Regions from separate parts of the Gilliamella sp. LMG 34361 genome, predicted to be linked through region 2. Evidence: riboswitches for the same ligand, from Rfam matches in the RefSeq annotation. Region 2 holds a riboswitch; each other region holds the start of a gene.

Region 1 (7,530 bases), 240 kb from region 2:
TTGTTAGAAAAAATCGGATCGATAAAAGTTTAGTTTTAAAAATTATTGCAATGTAAAATTGATTTTAATTTAGGATAATTACGGTTGTGTTGTGATGCCAAATATTAAATCGAAAAAAAAACGGGCATATTAATATATGTTTTAGCGAACAGTTAATAATGAAAAATCCCATCGTTTGATAACCAGCATACTGGTTACTTAAAAATAGAGAAAGATGCTTTTGCAAATGAGATAGTTTTGCGAAAAATCTCACCATGTTTTTATTATTTTGGGTGAGATTTTTATTTATAAAAGACGATTTATTTTTCCAGTCCTAATACCATTCGTCCATTTTTGGTTGCAACATTTACTACATTATCTAGATCCGTATAACGACAGCCAGTCACCAATAATTTAAGTTCTTCCCACATATTACCGGTTGAAAAAGGTAACATATAATCACTGACGTTATCAGTCCCAATTGCTACAGGTATCCCGGCGGCAGCAAGTTCATCGACTGGCGTTAATGAATTGCGGGTTGGGCCATGTTCTTCACGGCGTGGACTATCGATCCAAGCAAATGGGCAAGCAATTACCATCATTTTAGCTTCTTTCATTTTTTGGTAGAGTTTTTGACGATATTCCAAACTATGAGCGGTAATTGAAATACTATGAATAGCCACCACGCGACCATGCATTCCATGCTCAATAGTTTTATCGGTTAGCTGTTCAGTTTCAATCTCGTCAGATGAATTAAATTGATCAACGTGAACATGCACCATCTTGTCTAATGATTTACCGGTTTGCATTAATACATCTAAATGTTTAAGCCCCATTCCTTCACCATGGTCACGTTCATCACGACGAGGCAAACCACCAATAATATCGACTAAATCTGCACCTTTATCAAACCAATAACGTGCTTCGTTATCAATTACCCCTTTGAGGGTTTGGTTGACTAATTTAATGATAATATCACTTTTATAGGTTTCACGCGCTCGCAGCGCTCCTCGAATTGCTCGCTCTTCAGCAATCGGGTCGATATCGACAAACGACCCCATGGCAGTTACACCTTGTTCAATCATACGCTCAACCGCCATGCTAAAATGCCGGTAATAATCATCTTCCGTCATTGCTGCTTTCACTTTATCAAGCGTATCCCATTTTTCAATTAATGTCTGTTTTTGATAGACATCAAAGCTATCAACAGTGATTGTAAAAGCACGATCGGCATGCATATGTGAATTAACCCAACCACCGTTTTGCTTAATTTTATTCAATAAATATGCTTTTAAGCTTTGATCTCGACTGGTTGATAACATGGTTTTATTATCGGTCATAATGTGCCTCTACAATTTAGTTACTATTAAGATTTAAATCGACAAAAAAAATCCCCCAAATAGGAGGATCAATATAATTTACACTCATTATTGTTTAGGATTACAAAATTACAATTTGTCATAGAATATTTAACTTTAAGTTTCAATAAATTGCTGAGAATTCTAATGATTTTACTAATAAGATCAAGCACTTTAATTTAAAAAATATTTAAACAAATGAAATAGTTAAAGTATTATTTTTGAGATTTTTAGCCATAAAACTCATCGCAAATAGCCAACTTTTTTTAATGAGATAACTTAAACCTAGCTAACTAGTTATTTAATAATAACTAACCAGAGTCGCAAAAATGAGATTAAAAATCACCTGTAAAAATAATTGAGGAGTCTATACCACTTCAATATTTTGTTTGTTTTAAATTCATTTTTTTGCCAATTATGCTGAATTAAAACTAATAAATGTGTGAATTTCATAGTTGAAAAAACGGGATTGGCAGCAACTTCATTTTTTAATGAAAGGATAGAGGGGGGGCTTAGGATGATATTGAAGGATTTAAAGCAAGTTTATTCAAAGAACAACTTTTCAACCCTTTTATCTAATAAAGATACACCACCAATACTCAATAATATCGGTGGTGTATTATATTACATCTTCTCAACGGTTTTAATGCCAAGCATATCTAAGCCCGTTTTAAGGGTTTTCGCGGTTAAAGAGGCTAGTTTTAAACGACTAAGTTTCAACTCCTCATTTTCAGCCGCTAAAATAGGACAGTGCTCATAGAAGCTGGAAAATAAGGTCGCAATATCATACAAATATGCACAAAGTATATGTGGCGTCCCTTCAGCGGCAACGTTTGAAATCGTTTCATCAAATTGAATTAATCGTATCGCTAATGCTCGTTCTTTATCCGTTTCGAGATAGATATTACCACTTAAGCTATCTTCACTAATATTTGACTTTCTAAATACAGAAAGCACGCGAGTATAGGCATATTGCAAATAAGGCGCCGTATTGCCCTCAAATGACAACATATTATCCCAATCAAAAACATAATCGGTAGTACGATTTTTGGATAAATCGGCATATTTCACAGCGCCAATTGCCACTGCATCAACCACTTGCGCCAATTCTTGAGCTGAAAGATCAGGATTCTTACTTTTAATTAACGCCTCTGCACGCTCTGTTGCTTCATCCAGCAGATCATTTAATTTTACCGTATCGCCTGAACGTGTCTTAAATGGTTTACCATCTTTACCTAACATCATACCAAACATATGGTGCTCAAGCTTTAATGATTCTGGCACATATTTCGCTTTATGGACAATCGCCCAAACTTGTTCTAAATGTTGGTGTTGGCGTGAATCGGTATAATATAAAATACGCTCAGCATGTAAGGTCTCGTAACGATATTTGACACAGGCAATATCAGTTGTTGCATAGAGATAGCCGCCATCACGTTTTTGGATGATAACGCCCATAGGTTCGCCTTCTTTATTTTTATACTCATCCAAAAACACCACAATTGCACCGTCACTCTCAACAGCTAACTTTTTCTGTTTTAGATCGGCAACAATTCCTGGTAGCATGCTGTTATAAATGCTTTCACCCATAGTATCTTCAAGCGATAATGTCACATTAAGGCGTTTATAGGTGGCAATATTTTGTGTCATGGTTATATCAACTAATTTTCGCCACATATCGCGGCAATACTCATCACCACCTTGAAGTTTAACCACATAATTACGGGCTTTTTCGGCAAAGACTTCATCTTCATCGTAATGTTTTTTAGCGGCACGATAGAACGATTCTAAATCTGACAGTTCCATATCGTTGGCATGTTCATTTTGCATTTTTTCAAGATAAGCAATTAACATTCCAAATTGAGTACCCCAATCGCCAACATGGTTAGCTCGAACAACATTATGACCAAGGAAGCTTAATACTCGTACACTCGCATCTCCAATGATGGTAGAGCGTAAATGGCCAACGTGCATCTCTTTTGCAACGTTCGGCGCAGAATAATCAACCACAATAGTTTGTGGTTTGGCGGGTAAAGTGATATTCAATTTATCGTTACTTAACGCCACTTCGTTCTGTTCGGCAATCCAACTATCTTTTAAAAAGATATTGATAAAACCGGGGCCAGCAATTTCCACTTTATCGGCAATGTCATCAATATCCAGATGTTGCAAAACCTTTTCAGCTAATGCTCGTGGCGGCATAGCCAATTTTTTAGCGGTAGACATGATGCCATTAGCTTGGTAGTCACCAAATTGAACCTTAGCTGATTGCTTGATTAAAGCGTCACAGTTTTTATCGGCACCGGCCATAATCATTGCTTGTGAAACACGTTGCGTTAATAATTGTTGAATATTCACACTATACCTAATCGATAAGAAATAAATGGGGCATATCATACCGACAAACGCAACAATTGTCACTGATCGGCTGATATCTACATCGCACAATTATCTCGCTATCAACAGATCGACTGTTTACAATTCTACTCGCCCACTCTAAACTACCTATTGTTCTCAACGGGGTGCCCTAAAGGGCTGAGAGTGTCAGACTGACATAACTCGTCGAACCTGAACTGGATAATGCCAGCGGAGGGATTTGAGTTAATATATCTGCTCAAACCTTTTGTCTTTTACTTATAACTTTGGAGGCAAAATGTTTCGTAAAAACCTTTTACTATCTATTATTATTTCTTTTTCACTATTTAGCCAATTAGTTAGCGCCGAACTACCCACCTTAACGGTATATAGCTATAACTCATTTATGTCACAATGGGGGCCTGGAGAAGCTATTAAAAAAGGGTTTGAAGCGCAGTGTAACTGCCAGCTTGAAGTTGTCACATTAGGTGATGGCGTATCAGTTTTAAACCGTATTCGTCTTGAAGGTGACAAAACTAATGCTGATGTTATTTTAGGACTAGATAACAACTTATTAGAACAAGCAAAACAAGCAAATATCCTTATTCCACATCAAATCGCTAAACCAGACAACCTCAATACCAACTGGTGGGACGATAGTTTTATGCCTTATGATTTTGGTTATTTTGCCTTTATCTACAACAAAGACAAAGTCAAAAATCCTCCGCACTCATTACATGAACTGGTAGATAATCAAGCCGATTGGAAAATCATCTATCAAGATCCAAGAACCAGCACACCAGGACTTGGTTTACTATTTTGGATGAAAAAAGTGTATGGTGACAAAGCAGCAGATGCTTGGCAACAAATTGCTAAAAACACTGTGACTGTCACTAAAGGTTGGAGCGAAGCTTATGGTATGTTCTTAAAGGGTGAGGCCGATTTTGTGCTTAGCTACAGCACTTCACCTGTGGCGCATATTATTAATGAAAACAATCACCATTACGAAGCAGCTATTTTTGATGAAGGTCACTATCGCCAAGTTGAAGTGGCTGGCATCATCAAATACAGCCAAGAAATTGACCTAGCTCACCAATTCTTACGTTACTTACTCACACCAGAAGTGCAACGTCAATTTGCTGAAAAAAACGTAATGTATCCAATTATCAAAACTGATTTACCTAATGCTTTTGCGCAAATCAATTCAGTAAACAAATCGTTAGAATTTAAGCCAGAAGAGATCGAAAAACATCAAAAAGCATGGATTCGTGAATGGCAAACGGCAATCAGCAAATAGGCCAGTATCGCCAATGTTAAAATTCAAATCGTTTTTACCAGGAATCAGTGCTGCCAGCTTAATACTCATTGTATTAAGCTCGGCACTTATCGCTATTTGGCGATTTGCCTTACAATCAGGAAATGTTACGATCTATCTTGATAGCTACGTTCTGCATATTGTTTGGATCACCTTTTATCAAGCTATATTATCGACAATACTCTCACTTTTATCAGCCATTTTAATGGCTAAAGCGCTATCCTTAATTGATTTTAAAGGTAAACGATTATTAATAAAAATGATGCCGATGACCTTTATTTTGCCTGCCTTGGTGGTAGTGACAGGATTATTATCAGTATATGGCCAACAAGGTTTACTAGCATATGTTTGTCAACTACTACATATCCCGTTCCCATTTCATATTTATGGATTGCAAGGTATTTTATTGGCGCATATATTCTTGAATTTTCCTTATGCTTGTGCATTATTTTACAAAACACTAAACAGCGTTCCTATTGAACAAAAACAGCTAGCTGCGCAACTTAACTTCTCAACATTCACGTATTTCAAATTACTCGAATGGCCATTACTTCGTAGACAAATACTACCCATGACTGCACTTATTTTTATGCTCTGTTTTTCGAGTTTTGCCATTGTGCTTGCTCTCGGTGGTGGTCCAAAATATACCACGCTTGAAGTTGCAATATATCAAGCTGTGCGGGATTTTGATCTTCTACAAGCAGCATTACTTGCGTGTTTACAGTTGGTTTGCTGTGTGACTTTTATCGGTTTAATGCAAAAAATAAACAAAACGCAAAGCACGCTCAGTGTCAAATTTAGTCACGCCAACTATCGATTACCGACAGTAAATTGGCTAAAAGTTATTAGTGTAATAATTATCGTAATAGGGGAGTTATTTATACTCTTACCGCTGTTTTGTATACTCTTTCAAGGCATCTATTTTTTTAGAATTTCATTGCTAACATCAATGTTGCAACAAGCCTTACTTTCTTCAATCATTATTGCCACTGGTTCGGCTATGATTGCCATGTTACTAGGCTTATTATTGCTATGGACAAATAGTCGACTACTAATAAATCGACAACGACAATTAAGTAATCGACTTATGCTAATTGCTTCACTTATCTTGGCTATACCGAGCATGGTATTGGCGTCAGGATTATTTCTATTACTTTTTGGTTATAGTAACAATACGGCTTTCATCTGTTTATTAATCATGTTATGCAATGGATTAATGGCATTGCCTTTCATCCTCAAAAATCTAGCCATGCCAATGTATGACATCACAGCGCGCTATTGGCAACTAAGCCAATCTCTCAATATAAATGGGTTGATGCATTTTTATTTGGTTGATTTCAAGGGGTTAAAGAACCTTATGTTAATGAGTTTTGCTTTTGCCGCCATATTATCATTGGGTGATTTTGGGGTAATAGCATTATTTGGTGGGCAATCAGTTATCACCTTACCTTATTATTTATATCAACAGATATCGCATTATCATTATCAAGAAAGCGTAGTGACAGCTGCGATTTTATTACTTTTATCCTTTAGTTTATTGGTTGTGATGGATTATGATCGAACTTCAAAAAATTGAATATCAATATGACAACTTCAATATGCACTTTGCGTTAAATATTGCCGCTAAAGAGCGGGTTATTATTGTTGGTCCAAGTGGTGCAGGCAAAAGCACTTTACTGAGCTTAATTGCAGGATTTATCTTTCCTAACTCAGGACAAATCATCCTAAATCATCAAAACGTCACCACAACCTTACCGGGCAAACGCCCAGTATCAATGCTATTTCAACACAACAACCTTTTTAGCCATCTCACGGTTGAACAAAATATTGCCTTAGGCATAAAACCTGCATTAAAACTCAGTCAAACCGAACAAACCACCATTGGTGACATGCTTGTTCGTGTTGGGCTTGAAGGCTTTAACCAGCGCTATCCCGAACAACTATCAGGCGGGCAACGCCAACGAGTGGCATTAGCACGCTGCCTTATACAACATCGCCCAATATTATTATTAGACGAGCCTTTTTCCGCGCTAGATCAAGCATTACGTTTTGAAATGCTAGCACTTGTCAACCAAATCTGTACTGAATTTAATCTCACGCTAATGATGGTATCGCACTACTTAGATAACTCACTCAACCATTTTTCACGTTGCCTTGTTATCGAAAATGGCAACATCATCTTTAACGCAGCACCAAAACAACTTACTGAAAACAAGAGAATAACAAATTTATTGGGAATTAAAAGCTAGAATATTGACTTAAAAAAGTTGAGGAACGAGGTTTTTGAAGTGCAAAATCTCTTCTAAAAACGATCACAAAATTGTCAAAATCAAAAGTCTAATCTCTAAATTTCTAACGTTGAAAATGGTGATTTTTTATAGGTAAGGTAAAGGTGTCATTTTTTTATAAACAACAAATAACCGATCCTGTTTTCCATCTATCAGTATTCCTTAACAAAAGTTAACAATTAACCGTGAAAAAAGTGTTGCATCGTGTTTTTTCAGTCATTATACTTTTGCGCTG
Region 2 (7,530 bases):
CTCGCAACTATTTAAATTGAATTTAAATTGAATTATTTTCTTTCTAACTTACATTACCACCATTGATAAAAATGATGAGTAGGTCCAATTCCTTTACCAATTTTCAAACTATCCGCATGCTCAATAGCACCTTGTAGGTAGTTTTTGGCTTGTTTAACTGCTTCTTCTAAATTATGTTTTGGTAATAATGCTGCTATTGCCGCAGAGAGAGTACAACCTGTACCATGGGTATTTTTCGTTGCGATCTTTGGTGATGTCACTTTGATGATGTTGTTGTGAGTGATTAAATAATCAGGGCTTTCTTGACTTGGCAAATGTCCGCCCTTCATTAAGACAGCCTGACAGCCTAATTTGAGTAACTCATAACCCTGTTGTTGCATTTCATCTTCGTTTTTAGCCTCCTGACAATCAAGCAAAGCAGCAGCTTCAGGAAGGTTAGGGGTTATGATGGTAGCTAATGGTAATAACCGATCTCGAATAGCAGAAATGGCATCTGCTTTTAATAATGGATGTCCGCCTTTGGCAATCATTACCGTATCAAGCACAATATTGGTAATAGGATTATTGTTTAATAAGTGGGCTACTGAAGTAACAATCTCTTTATTCATCAGCATGCCAATTTTCACGCTATCGATATCAATATCTTGATAAAGGGTATTAAATTGTGCTTCGACAAATTCAGGCGGAACGGCGTGTACGCCATTAACGCCTTGGGTACTTTGCGCGGTTAAAGCGGTAATTACTGACATGCCATAAGCGCCAAGTGCCGAAAATGCTTTTAGATCCGCTTGAATACCGGCGCCACCACTAGGATCACTACCGGCTATGGTTAATGCAACTGTTGTCATACTCCTATTTCCTCTTTTGCTTGTCTTATTTTTTTAATTAGTTCAGATGTAGCCTTAGCAATATCGGCTTGCCCACAAATTGCGGAAACTACCGCAATACCTTCAATACCCGTTTGAATCACTTCGGTTAAATTATTTACTCCTATGCCACCAATAGCTACTGCTGGGCACTGTTTGGTGTTAACCAGTGCTGTCAATTGGTCAATACCCGTTGCTGTTGCGGCATCTTTTTTGGTGGTGGTTGGAAAGATTGGGCCAATGCCCAGATAATCGACCAATTGCCAAGGAACACTCTCCAGTTGTACTAGATTGGAAACCGAAAGTCCTAACCACTTATCATTACCAATTAAGAGGCGGGTCACTTCGACCGGTAGATCACTTTGTCCAACATGAACACCATCGGCATCAATAGCTAAAGCAATATCTACATGATCATTAATCAATAGTGGCACTGAGGTATTATTTAATACCTCTTTTAACGCTAGGGCAGCGTGATACCAATTTTTACCTGAATAGTCTTGTTCTGAGCGTAATTGCACCGCGGTAACACCATTTTCGACGGCAATTTTTGTAGTATTAACCATACCGTTTATGCCACCACAAAGTAGCGGATCAAGCACTAAGTAAAGGGTCAAATCCAGTTGCTTTTTCATCAAATATCCTTATTGGTGATTTTGCTTAAATAGTGAAAGTTGGTCAATAATTGATATGGCAAAAGTGCCTAGTCCTTGTCGCTTGTTAGCGAGTTCACCCGCTTTTTTCATCATAAAGCAGGCTGCGGCGGTAACAGCTAGATGATCTTTAGATGTGGCGATAAACGCTGCCACCATTGCAGATAATGAACAACCAGTGCCGGTTACACTTGTTAGCGCGATATCGCCACCGGTAATACTATAAACTTGCTTGCCATCTGTAACATAATCGACTTTACCCGTTATAGCGACAATAGTTTGATATTTTTCGGCTAATTGTGTTGCTGCATTTAATGCAAAATCACTAGAATCAAGCCCATCCGGCCCTTTAGATGATGATTGTAGGCCACTTAATGCTAAAATTTCGGAAGCATTTGCGCGAATGACAGTTGGTTTAAAGGATAATAGTTGTTTAGCAATGTCGGTGCGATATCTCAAAGCGGAGCCAACAGCGACCGGATCAAGTACCCAAGGGGTTTGCGTTTGATTAGCTTTTGCAGCAGCTAGTAACATACTTTTGGCGCTATGGCTGTCAATCGTACCAATATTAATCAGCAAACCACTAGCAATGACAACAAAGTCCTCAACTTCCTGCTCTGCAACTACCATCGCTGGCGAAGCGCCAATTGCTAGTAGAACATTAGCCGTAAAATTTTGCACCACATCATTAGTAATACAATGGATTAACGGGCGTTGATTTTTAACTTGCTCAATAAAGGCAATGGCATCATGGCTTGGAAATGATTTAATGGCCGACATATTCTTTCCTTATCTAATTAATTAAAGTAAGGGAAGAATGTGTCAAAATGGGTAATTAAGACTAAGACTTCCCTACGTTGGTATGATCCAAATCAGGTTCAACGGGTAAAATCTCAGTTTTTTGCAATAAACACCCCGAGTCCAAGAACGAATTTGTATAAAACTGTTTTATTATGTACCGAGTTTAAAAATTAAACAAGTTATTGTAATAATCTTTCGATATCGCTAATGGCTCGTCTATCAGGTAAGAAAATGATTAAATGATCGCCATCTTCAATCATCAAATCGGTATTTACAATAATCACATCTTCACCACGAACCACCGCACCAATAGTTGCGCCTGAAGGTAATTTTAGACTGTTGATATTTTTACCAACTAATTTTGAATTTTCCGCCTCACCATGGGCTACCACTTCGACAATTTCCGACTCGCCTTGGCGCAGTGAGACAACTTTAACCACACCATTTTGCCTTACATGACTGAGTAACTCTGAAATAGTGGCGTGTTGTGGTGAAATAGCAATATCAATTACGCTATCGTTAATTAGCTCTAAATAAGCTTGTCGTTGAATAAGTACGATGACTTTTTTCGCGCCCATTCTTTTGGCAAGCATTGACGACATAATATTGGCTTCATCATCACTGGTGACAGCCACGAACAGATCGGTGAGTTCCACTTGCTCTTGCGACAATAACTCTTGGTCTGATGATTCACCATGTAATACGGTAGTATTAACTAACTGCTCGGCAATTAATTCTGCTTTTTCGGCATTACGTTCAATCAATTTAACTTGATAATCGTTTTCTAATCGTTTAGCTAAAGCAACAGCAATGCCGCCACCCCCGCTAATAATGATGCGCTTATAAGGTTTTTCTAACCGTTGTAGCTCACTGGTGACCGCTTTAATGTTGAGAGGTGGAGTAATAAAATAGACCATATCCCCTGCTTCAATCAAAGTTGAGCCAATTGGGCGAATAAATCGATTTTTACGATAAATTGCAACAACACGCGCTTCAACGTGCGGTAAGTGCTCTTTTAGTTCAGATAGTTCACTCCCAACTAATGCACCACCATAATAAGCGGTTACCGCAACTAAACAGACACGATTATCATAAAACGAAGCAAACTGTAGTGCGCCTGGATATTGTACTAATTGACTAATATGATTGGTGATTAAATTTTCAGGGGCGATGATATGGTCAATGTTAATGCAATCTTTGTTAAAAAATGGGTATTTTTCATCGTTATATTCTGGTGCACGGATTCGGGCAACTTTTTGTGGGATGTTAAACATTACATGACCGATCTGACAAGCCATCATATTTACTTCATCAGAATTGGTAACGGCAACTAACATATCGGCTGATTCAGCACCAGCGCTCTCTAACACTTGTGGATAAGACGATTTACCACAAATCACTTGTAAATCAAAACGCTCTTGTAAAGATTGCAGTTTATCATGATTTTCATCTACGACCGTAACATCGTTCTGCTTTTCAGTTACTAGATACTCAGCAAGTGCACTACCGGTTTGACCTGCACCAAGAATGATAATTTTCATAACTAACCTATCATAATCAAATAGCTTTAATCGTATTAAAAGCGTTTATATCAATTAAAGCCGTTTGATATTGTTTAGTATAATAGCAATCTTATTTTCGATTATACAAAACCGATTGCATCATAAACCTTCTTCAATGTTGGCTCTGCCTTAGCGCGAGCCTTTTGCGCACCTTCTTGCATAATGGAAAGAAGATAATCTTCATCATCACGATACTGATGATATTTTGTTTGTAAACCGGTTAACATATCAATAACTTGATTTGCTACTTCGGTTTTTAGATGACCATACATTTTGCCTTCAAACGTTTTTTCAAGTTCTGCAATTGGTTTACCGGTGATACCCGTTAGAATATCTAATAGGTTCGAAACACCAGCTTTATTTTTTAAATCATAATGCACAACAGGTGGCTCGTCTGAATCAGTTATTGCGCGTTTAATCTTTTTCTCAACATCTTTTGGATCTTCAAGTAACCCAATAACATTGTTACGGTTCTCATCTGATTTAGACATTTTTTTGGTTGGATCTTGTAACGACATCACACGAGCGCCCACTTTAGCAATAAATGGCTCAGGAACCGTAAAAATATCGCCATAAAGCGCATTAAAACGCATAGCAATATCACGGGACAACTCAAGATGTTGCTTCTGATCATCTCCAACAGGAACTAAATTAGCTTGATATAACAAAATGTCAGCTGCCATCAGCACCGGATAATCAAACAACCCAGCGTTAATATTTTCAGAATGACGAGACGACTTATCTTTAAACTGCGTCATACGGCTTAATTCACCAAAATAGGTATAACAGTTTAATGCCCAACCTAATTCAGCATGCGCCGGAACTTGTGATTGAACAAAAATAGTACTTTTTTGTGGATCGATACCACACGCCAAATAAAGGGCTAACGTATCAAGTGTTGCTTTACGCAACTTGTTCGGATCTTGTCGTACCGTGATAGCATGTTGATTGACGATACAATAAACGCAATCATATTCATTTTGCAAAGACACCCAATTCTTCAAAGCACCTAAATAGTTGCCTAATGTTAGTTCTCCAGATGGCTGAGCGCCACTAAATACAATTGGTTTACTCATAATTTATTCCTAATTTATACTCATTATTTTTCTGCATCAGCTTTTGGCTGAGGTAATAGGGTTAATATCTCTTGAAAATCATCAAATAAAAAGTCAGGCTCGCTAGTTGCAATTGACACTCCATAATTATAACCATAGCTTAACGCCACCGTTGGGCAGTTAGCATTTTTTGCGGCAGTTATATCATTTTTCGAATCCCCAACAAACAGCAACTGATCGCTAAATACCCCAAAGGTTGCCATGACTTGATAAAGTGGGGCAGGGTGTGGTTTTAACTTAATCACATCCCCCCCTCCAAGTACCAATGAAAAATAGGCTTTAATACCTAAAGACGTTAATAAAGCAGGTAAAAACTGCGCAGGTTTATTGGTAACCAAAGCTAATGGATAATGATTTTCATAAAGTGTTTTTAATGTCTCTTTAACATGGGGAAACAGCGTTGTTTGCGCATCCATAACCTTATCATAGTGTTGACTAAACAGCTGTTTAGCTTGACTAAAATCTGCTTTAGACGGATTGACATTAATCGCTTTAAACACGCGTTCAAGCATCACATCAATACCATTACCTACCATGTTTTTCACTTGCTCATTGGTAACAGTTGGTAACTTCAAATCTGCTAACATTTTTTGCGCTGCTAGGGCAAGGCCTGGCACGCTATCTACTAAAGTTCCATCTAAATCAAAAGCGATGGCTTGAATATCATTTAACTTAGCCATGGTTAACTCCTGCTAATTCTTTACGCATTGCGTCAATAACGGTTTTATAATCAGGTTGACTAAATATGGCTGAACCAGCAACAAACATATCAGCACCCGCTCTAGCAATTTCAGCAATATTATCAATTTTAACTCCGCCATCAATTTCCAAGCGAATATTTCTTCCCGAATCAACAATACGCTGTTTAACTTGCTGTAATTTTTTAAGTGTAGTTGGAATGAATGATTGCCCACCAAAACCAGGATTAACGCCCATCAATAAAATAATATCGACTTTGTCCATCACATAATCTAAATGATCTAACGGCGTAGCTGGGTTAAGTACAATCCCTGCCGTACAACCCTGATCTTTAATTAACTGCAAAGAACGATCAAGGTGAATAGTGGCTTCTGGATGAATAGAGATATTAGTGGCGCCAGCTTTGGCAAATGAGGTAATTAAATCTTCAACTGGGGAAACCATTAAATGAACATCAATCGGAGCTGTAATGCCATAATCGCGAAGTGCCTTACAAAACATACTACCCATCGTCAAGTTGGGCACAAAGTGGTTATCCATTACATCAAAATGCACAACATCGGCCCCTGCATCTAACACTTTTTGAGTATCTTCACCAAGTCGAGCAAAATCGGCGGATAATATTGATGGTGCAATAATAAACTCATTCATAACATACCTCTACTAATAAAACCTTATACATAAAATAGGTTATTTTTGGTACAAGGCTAATATTTCATCAATTTTTTTTCGTCCTTCGCCAGCACAGCTAATTGAGCGTCGCATTTCTGCTCGGTAAAGATGGCGAGCTTTATTGTATAACGTTCTGGTATACTCGGTATCGTGATTTGAAACCAGTACAGGAATATTTTTTTTATAAGCGATTTTTTCTGCCAACTGTGACAATCGCATATGCTCGTCATAGCCAAAATTATTAGAATAATAAGCTGTAAAACCGACTGACTCATTTGGCGAAAGATAAGGCGGATCACAATAAATAACAGAATTACGCTTCGCCAATTTCATTGCTTCATGATAGGGCGTACAGATAAACTCAGCATCTTGTGCTTTTTGCGCAAAATAATAGAGTTCCTTTTCAGGAAAATAGATCGTCTTATAACGACCAAAAGGCACATTAAAAAAACCGCTGTTATTATAGCGGCATAAACCGTTATAACAGTGACGATTCAAATAAACAAACAAAAGCGATCGTAGATATTGATCTTTACTGTAATTGAACACATCACGCAGCTGATAAAAAGCCTCAGCTTGATTATTCTGATGGTTAAATAACAGTTTAAGATCACCAATAAATTGATCAGGATTGGATTGTAACAACCTAAACAACGCAATTAGATCGTGATTGATGTCAGCTAAAATATAGCTTTTGAAGTTCGTGTTTAAAAAAACGGAACCTGCGCCTACAAAGGGTTCAATAAGTTGTTCCCCATCTGGTAGATAATGTTTAATTGTGTCCACAAGCTCATATTTTCCTCCAGCCCATTTTAAAAAGGCTCGTCGCTTCTTCAACGGAAACTCCTATTTTGCTGATTTTTCTTTATTAATTGTCTCGCCAGATTTAACCCAAGGCTTGTCTTTTTGTAGTGCACTTGGTAAAGATTTGATTGCTTTTCTGGCCTCGTCAGCAGAATCATATGTACCTTTAACTAAGATGTACCATTTAACATTATTTCGTTTAGTTTCATAAATTTGGTAATTAGTTATATTATATTCTTTAACTAATTTTCTCAAACCTTCAACTGAGCTTGAAGAACTAAGTTGAATCGAAAACTGATCGTTCTTAATTTTGGCAATTGAAGTTGAATTATTCTCTGTTATATTGTCCAAGCCAGCA
Region 3 (7,530 bases), 1.1 Mb from region 2:
CAGTGAACTGGAGATAAAGCACATATTGAGCTTTTTGCAATTTCTCAACTGCCTATACGGCAGGGAACTACGCAATACATACTATAAACATTATTTGAAAAAAGGCAAAGCGCAATTTTTGTTTTAAAAACACTTTTTTAAGTGGTTTTTTAGTATACTGATTTTTAATGGTTTTTTGGGTCAAGAGAAAGTTAACAATAAATGAAATTTAAATTCAAAAACCCCGTTCCTCAACTTTTTTGCTTTAATAAACATCTCTCCTCAAAATGTTTGATAGTTCATCAATTCTCTATGTTATGATTGAATAAAATCAAGATAGTTTTTCGTTATTTGATTGCCTTGAGGCTTTAAAATTGAAACATTTTCTCGTTTACTTTCATCCCAATGAAATAATTATCATCAGCTTAACAAGTATGGTTAATTTGAGTGATAAATTAGTTCGATATCCAACTGAAAAGATTAAAGAAATTAACATTAAGAAAGGTTAATTTAAAAACAAACTACATCTTGTAATAAATAATATATTTTTTACCATTCTTAATCGTTTTCTTTTAGTTAAATGGCAAAATCAAAATTTAAAAAATATTTTAAATACCTATCGTTTTTTTGAAAGTGATAAGAATAATTTTTCTCCTTTGATTTAGTTCTGTTAGCTAAACTTGCATATTTCTATTTTCTAGTTTAATTTATCGTCACTAACCAATTCACTTTTTGAGATGTAAAATGACGATATCATTTAAAGAACAACAACAAAGGATCAATTTTGTTAAACAATTTTTTGCTGATAAATTAGCCAATAACCTATCACTGATTGAGGTTCAAGCACCACTTTTAAGTCAAATTGGCGATGGCGTTCAAGATAATTTATCTGGCACTGAAAAGGCCGTTCAAGTTAATATTAAGAGTATTGCTAATGCAAAATTTGAAGTGGTGCATTCATTAGCAAAATGGAAACGCAAAATCTTGAGCCAACATAATTTTCCGATTGGTGAAGGTATTTATACCAATATGAAGGCACTACGCCCTGATGAAGATAAACTCTCTCCTATTCACTCTGTTTATGTCGATCAATGGGATTGGGAAAAAGTAATCAGTCCTGAAGATCGCAATTTAGCTTATTTAAAGCAAACTGTTGAGAAGATTTATAGCGCGATCAAAATAACCGAAAAAGCAGTTTCAGAAAAATATCATCTTTCTTGTTTTTTACCTGAAACAATCACTTTTATGGATAGTGAGCAGTTGTTAAAACGTTATCCACATTTATCACCAAAAGAGCGGGAAAATGCAATTACGAAGGAATTAGGCGCCGTATTTTTAATTGGTATTGGTGGTGAATTATCAAATAATGAAAAACATGATGTGCGTGCTCCGGATTATGATGATTGGAGCAGCGATAATGAAATGGGTTCGAAAGGTTTAAATGGTGATATTTTAGTATGGAATCCAGTGTTAAATAGTGGTTTTGAAATCTCATCAATGGGTATTCGTGTCGATCCAGAAACGTTAAAACGCCAATTAAAATTAACCAATAATGAAGATCGCTTACAATATGCTTGGCACAAAGCGTTAGCCAATGGTGATTTTTTGCAGACAATTGGAGGGGGAATTGGGCAATCTCGATTGATAATGCTGCTTTTACAACAACAGCATATTGGCCAAGTCCAAGCTAGTGTTTGGGATGATACAACTAAACAAAATTATCAACAACTTTTGTAATTCATATACAGCATACTTTACTTCAACCGGTAAAGTATGCTTTTAGTAACTTTTATCTAATCCCATTTGCCAAAAACCAGCCACAAGTTGAGTTGCTTATTTAAATATTTGAGCTAATTGTTCAAATCGGCTGGTATCTATACTTAATAAGCGTTCATTAATCCATGCAATTTCAGTTTGCATTGCTTGTTGAAATTTTTTACTAGCATACATATTGATCCAAGTGTGATAAGAGGTATTTTCGGCATCAAACCAATGCTAAAACCAATTGGCGCTCATACCATAACCAATTAAACAAGGCACTAAGACAATATGTAAATCTAATAAATCACCTTTTAATCCATCATCAATCACGTATCTTATATATTCCCTATTAGCTTTGGCTTCTTTTAATGTACTCAATTCATGTTCAGTAATTTGCCATTTTTTGCAATATTCAATATGTAAATCAAGTTCAATTTCGACAATGGTCTTTAAACTCTTTAATGATTGTCGTATTTGAATCAGATCATGACTTTGATATACAGAAAGCCCCCAAGCTCAAGAAAAGTTAATTAAAAAAAGATAATCTTGTTTTAGATAGTGTTGGAAGCAAGCTAAATCTAATGTTCACTCTCCTAATTGTTAAATAAAATCATGCTGAATATAGCAATCACTCTTACAAGATTTAATAAGTGCGTTAAACGATAGTATATGGACTCCCTTCTAAACAAATTAATATCAAGGAGTAACAGACTTGCAGAAAAAATGTGTTGTAAACTTCCTTCGTCGGTGTTAACTGAATCAGGTTCAACGGGTTTAATCTCAGCCTAGGGCACACCAGTTTAACAATTATTTAATAGATGAAATAGATAAGAAGGAACTTATTATTTAATCCTTCTTTTTAATTATTAACTATTCAGTTTTTTGTTCAATTTTTGACTCCTGATTTTCTGTAGATGATGGTGCAGAAGTTTGAACTTTTTCACTCTCAGTTTGAGTTGAGACTGGAGCTGGGGCTGAATCTGAAGCAGGAGCTTGACTCGAAGCCGGAACGTTACTTAAATTGGGTTCATTACTATCTTTTGGCGTTGTAGAGTTTGGCGCGATTGATGACTCGGCCGGTGTTTTTGGTTCCTCTTTAGTTACTTCATTGGAACTATGTCGGGCCCGAATATAGACAATGTTTTGTTGACCGCGATCACATGATCCAACAATTTTACCTTCTAGGTTCTGTTCATTTTGGTCTGATGGAACTAGTTTTAATTGGAAACTGTCTTCATTAACACCGTTATTTTTGATTTTTTCGGCGATATTTGCCCTGATTTCATCACAATTTGATGCAGATGCAACCACAGGAAGGCCCAACAATAAAACTAACGCTAACTTTTTCATACTCTTTCCTTAATGTCATTTAAGATTAATGCATTATAGAATGATTAATTAAACTGTCTATATCGTTTTAAGCAACGCATAAATATATGTTATCAATAGATTTAAAAAAGTTCGCTTAATAACAATTAGTTGAATTTTACCTTAATTACGATCTTGTTGTTCAATTGATTTTAATTTATCTAAAACCCATGACCGAATATCGGACAATTCTGCTTCAGATAATCGATTAACAAAATCTCTTTTTTCGTGGAGATGTTTGCGATCTTCTTCTGTCAAAACCACACCTTTTAAATTTAATAATACCTCTTTACGGTACATAGAATAGATAAAATCTTTTATCAATTCATCAGAAAGATTAATGTCAGCCATTTTGATTTCCTTATTTTATTGAGCTTATCTAATTAATGCCATCATTTGTAATTTCAAAGATAAATCCAGACCAAAAAGTAGACCGACTTTAACTATAATCTAATCGCTATTAGATAACAATGGTTGAACCAGACAAAAAACCGATAAGTTAGCGATTAATATAATTACTGAAGTTTAAATTATTCACTTTATTATTTGATAAGTATTTAACAAACCTGTTGATAACTAAATAACGATATGATTATTAATGTTTTAATATCATGGTTAAATTTTAACCACCAAAATTTTACTCTTATATTAGCTAAAGTAATCAAGTCCATTTGATAATATTTGATTAAATAATAAAAGATAAAAAAAGCAGCATAACATTTGCAATATGCTGCATAAATAACACAAAGAATCGAAAACAAGAAAAAACTTATAAAGCAGTGAAGAAAGCGATTAAACCAAATAATACGCCTGGAGAGTTAGCTATCGCAATTGGCCAATCCTTTTTTTGTTGTAATAAACCATAACAGACCCATAAAGAGCAGTTGATTGCGGCCGCTAAAGGTTGAGTTGGATTGGTTTTGAGTCCATGAAGATTATCGATAATTTGTGGGATATAAGACACGTACATACCTAATGATGCAATAGTTGCAATAACACCCAAATAGTGAAAAGCCTTTGGCGAAAGATTCAAAATCAACCTACCTGCTTAAATATGAATGAAGCGAATAATCTAACATATATCACAAACGAGTTAAACCTTGTTATATCTTGGCTCCAGATAATTTTTTGTAAATAAAATGATAAAATATTTTAGTTCAATTTACTTTTGACAAATAAAACAACAGCATTATTTGCTGTTGACTGTTTAATTAGTGATTTCATCTAATTTTGCAAGCAATATACTTGTAATAAAGTAAAATGATTATTGTTACAACTTTGCGGCTATTTTGAGACCATAACTAAGATTTTAGCGATTGAAGCTGCTGACGCAAATGATAGCACCTCTTTAGCTACAGGTAGTAGAATGGCAACAAATATACCCGATTTTCTTAGTGCAAGAGCGTTTACTTTAATTGACGCATCCATGCAAATTTACTAAACGGTTAATATTGGTACTAAACCTGTGATGAGTCCATTTGTAAAAGATCCAAAATATTTTCCCGTTCCTAGTGAAAAGGTGTATAAACGTCCTTTTATAATTAACATTATTCACATCATTACATCCCGAAATTTTTTAATGCATGGTTTTATTTTCATACCACCAGCTTTATTTTTTATAATTTGAATAATTGTTTTACACTTTTTATCTGCTTAGAATCTAAATCACTGCCAAAATTCCTTGATTTGGCATCTAAATAACCGTATTTCTCGGCGACTGCTGCTTTTATTGTTGTCACAAAATCATCACCAATGTTATAGATATTTGATAAACGGCTTATTTCTTTTTGTAATAGTTGGAGCTGTTTGAAATCGTTTTCTTTAAACGCTTTTACTATACATGCAAATAGTTCGGGCACGACGTTATTTAAACCAGATAGAACACCCGCACCACCATTAAGTAAATTCGGAATGAAATATTCATCAAAACCAGCAAATACCGAAAAATCGTTACGGATTGCTTGAGAAGCAAGCACAATGGAACGAGTGTGAGAAGCACAATCAATTGTATCTTTAATACCAATAAATCTTGGACAATTCACCATCAGTTTTGAAACAAGTTTTGCATCAACATCACAGCCAGTACGAGCAGGAAAATTGTAAATAAACCAATCACCAAGAAATCTAGAATTTAGGTATTTGTAATATTCATATAATTGATTAGCTGTCTGTGCCAAATAGTAGTGTGGTAATGCCATTACCGCTGGATATCCTGCATCATATGCAGCATCCGCTAAACGGATCATGTCATCAACTACGGTGGTAGAAACATTGACAATTAACGGTAAATGTGTGAACTGATGAGCGTGTTTGATAATAGCTAATCGTTCGTTGATGCTTAATGTCGCAAACTCACCAATTGTGCCCATAACCAAAATACCATTGATTTTTGCATCAGTTAACATTTGGTAGTGTTTTTCCATAGCAGCAAAGTCAATTTTATTTTTGTTATTAAATGGTGTGATAGCCGGGCAAATTGCTCCCGAAAACTTAAGTGATTTTTTCATAGTGGCATCCTTATTTTTACACCAATATATTGAAATATAATAAATCCAATTACAACAGCGTTACTATTTAATCAATTAGAAAATTACTCAACCATATTTTTTAGTTAATGTGATCAAGATCACCGAATTAAATCTAAAATGAATAAAATAGGTGATTGTAAAAAATAATAGATAGATTTAGACTAATTTAAATTCAATATATTGGTGTAAAATGTATGAATAAAATATCGCAAACGCCAGCCATTGATAAAGCCACGCTAATTTTGAAATTTATTGCTCATAATGGTGGGGTGACATATACGCAAATTTATCAAGGCCTTTGTTTACCGCAAAGTTCTTCGTCATTGATCTTGAAAAGTATGGTGACTAATGGTTTATTACGACAAAAAGGAAATAAGTATTTTTTAGGGCTTAATCTGTATGAATTTGGTAATAAAGCAATTGAGCAATTTAATATTAAGGATTTAGCTCTTGAACCACTCTCTTTTTTGCGGGATAAAACACAGTTGGCTTGTCATTTAGGTATTTTGGATGGTGATGCTGCAATCTATTTAGCTAAAATTGAGAGCGATAATGCGATACAAATTAAAAGTTGGTTAGGTCGTCGATTATCTTTACATAGTTCGGCATTAGGTAAGGTACTGTTAGCTTGGTTACCGGAACAACGTATTGATGATCTGTTTCCTAGTGAACAGTTGCCAATTAAAACTAAAAATACCATAGCAACTAAAACTGATTATAAAAAGGCATTGCAATTCGTAAGAAAGCAAGGTTGGGCATTTGATGATGGCGAAGACTTTGATGAGGTAACTTGCTTAGCCGCTCCGATTTTTGATAAGCATGGTAATGTTATCGCCGCAATGAGTACCTCAGGAATAAGATTTCAAATGCCGCAAGAACGAATTGCTGAATTTACAGAATATTTGTTGATCGCAGCAAACATGTTAACTAAGAAAATAATTGGCTAGTTATCATATAAGACCTTTTTCAACGACCATATCTAGCAATTATAGTTGAAAAAGGTTTTTGTTAAGTTATGAAAGGCTAGTTTGTTTGGTCTCTTTACCAAGAAATAGTATTGCTAAGATAGCTACCAAAATTGATAAGCTAAATAAACCAAATATCATGCTAACACTAATTTGATTAGCCATTAAAAACCCAACCATTAATGGGCCTAATATGCCGCCAATTCGGCCTATTGAGGCAGCCATGCCAGCACCAGTTGCACGAATATTAGTGGTATATTGTTCTGGCGTGTAGGCATGCTCCCCAAGCACCTAGGTTGAAAAATGATAGTAATGCGCCACTAGGTTTATTGAGTCAGCAATACAAAATAAATACGCACTGATCAAGGTTCCGAATAAATACGCTATTAATACCCATTTTCGCCCTACTCGTTCGATCAACCAAGCAACGGTAAAATAACCTGGTAATTGCGCTAGAGTCATCATGAAAATGTAGCCAAAACTTTTTACCATATCAAAGCCTTTATGCATCATCACGCTTGGTAACCATAAGAACATGCCATAATATGAAAACACCACACAAAACCAAACAATCCATAACATTATCGTCTGACGACAAAATGAGCTCGATAGTAGCGATTGTAGTTTTTTGATGATGGGTTCTTTTTGAGCATTATAATCTTGATATGAATGTGAATCAGGTAAGTTGAAGCGTAGGTAAAGGGCATAAAATGCCGGTATTGCACATAAGATCATTGCGCCTCGCCAACCGACTGCTGGTAGAGGAATTAAAAAGTATGCGATTAAGGCTGCTAAAATCCAACCTACGGCCCAAAAGTTCTCAAGTAATACCACAACGAGCCCACGCACCTGAGGTTCAACACTTTCACTCACAAGTATTGATGCCACTGGCAGTTCACCACCTAAGCCCATACCAATGAAGAATATTA

Evidence for each region. A riboswitch is a leader RNA that binds a small molecule or an ion and turns the genes downstream of it on or off. The one in region 2 is predicted to bind thiamine pyrophosphate.
Region 1: linked by a shared signal. The riboswitch ahead of thiB (thiamine ABC transporter substrate binding subunit) and the one ahead of thiM (hydroxyethylthiazole kinase) in region 2 are both predicted to bind thiamine pyrophosphate.
Region 3: linked by a shared signal. The riboswitch ahead of AC5LXI_RS10505 (thiaminase II/PqqC family protein) and the one ahead of thiM (hydroxyethylthiazole kinase) in region 2 are both predicted to bind thiamine pyrophosphate.

Annotation. Positions count from the first base shown of each region.
Region 1 covers NZ_OZ474903.1:1,370,083-1,377,612, forward strand. Annotated here, with positions in the region: gene AC5LXI_RS06625 (amidohydrolase family protein) at 300-1,319, opposite strand; gene argS (arginine--tRNA ligase) at 1,962-3,695, opposite strand; TPP riboswitch at 3,846-3,950, shown strand; gene thiB (thiamine ABC transporter substrate binding subunit) at 3,991-4,989, shown strand; gene thiP (thiamine/thiamine pyrophosphate ABC transporter permease) at 4,961-6,583, shown strand; gene thiQ (thiamine ABC transporter ATP-binding protein ThiQ) at 6,561-7,256, shown strand.
Region 2 covers NZ_OZ474903.1:1,129,949-1,137,478, forward strand. Annotated here, with positions in the region: gene thiD (bifunctional hydroxymethylpyrimidine kinase/phosphomethylpyrimidine kinase) at 54-848, opposite strand; gene thiE (thiamine phosphate synthase) at 845-1,501, opposite strand; gene thiM (hydroxyethylthiazole kinase) at 1,511-2,299, opposite strand; TPP riboswitch at 2,352-2,447, opposite strand; gene trkA (Trk system potassium transporter TrkA) at 2,500-3,861, opposite strand; gene trpS (tryptophan--tRNA ligase) at 3,963-4,958, opposite strand; gene AC5LXI_RS05525 (phosphoglycolate phosphatase) at 4,982-5,677, opposite strand; gene rpe (ribulose-phosphate 3-epimerase) at 5,670-6,347, opposite strand; gene AC5LXI_RS05535 (Dam family site-specific DNA-(adenine-N6)-methyltransferase) at 6,387-7,205, opposite strand; gene AC5LXI_RS05540 (SPOR domain-containing protein) at 7,215-7,530, opposite strand, start outside.
Region 3 covers NZ_OZ474903.1:2,218,815-2,226,344, forward strand. Annotated here, with positions in the region: gene asnA (aspartate--ammonia ligase) at 724-1,716, shown strand; partial or broken gene AC5LXI_RS10505 (thiaminase II/PqqC family protein) at 1,975-2,313, opposite strand; TPP riboswitch at 2,460-2,548, opposite strand; gene AC5LXI_RS10510 (DUF1161 domain-containing protein) at 2,611-3,090, opposite strand; gene AC5LXI_RS10515 (hypothetical protein) at 3,232-3,459, opposite strand; gene AC5LXI_RS10520 (SemiSWEET family transporter) at 3,878-4,141, opposite strand; gene AC5LXI_RS10525 (hypothetical protein) at 4,393-4,536, opposite strand; gene AC5LXI_RS10530 (dihydrodipicolinate synthase family protein) at 4,725-5,615, opposite strand; gene AC5LXI_RS10535 (IclR family transcriptional regulator) at 5,831-6,583, shown strand; partial or broken gene AC5LXI_RS10540 (MFS transporter) at 6,650-7,530, opposite strand, start outside.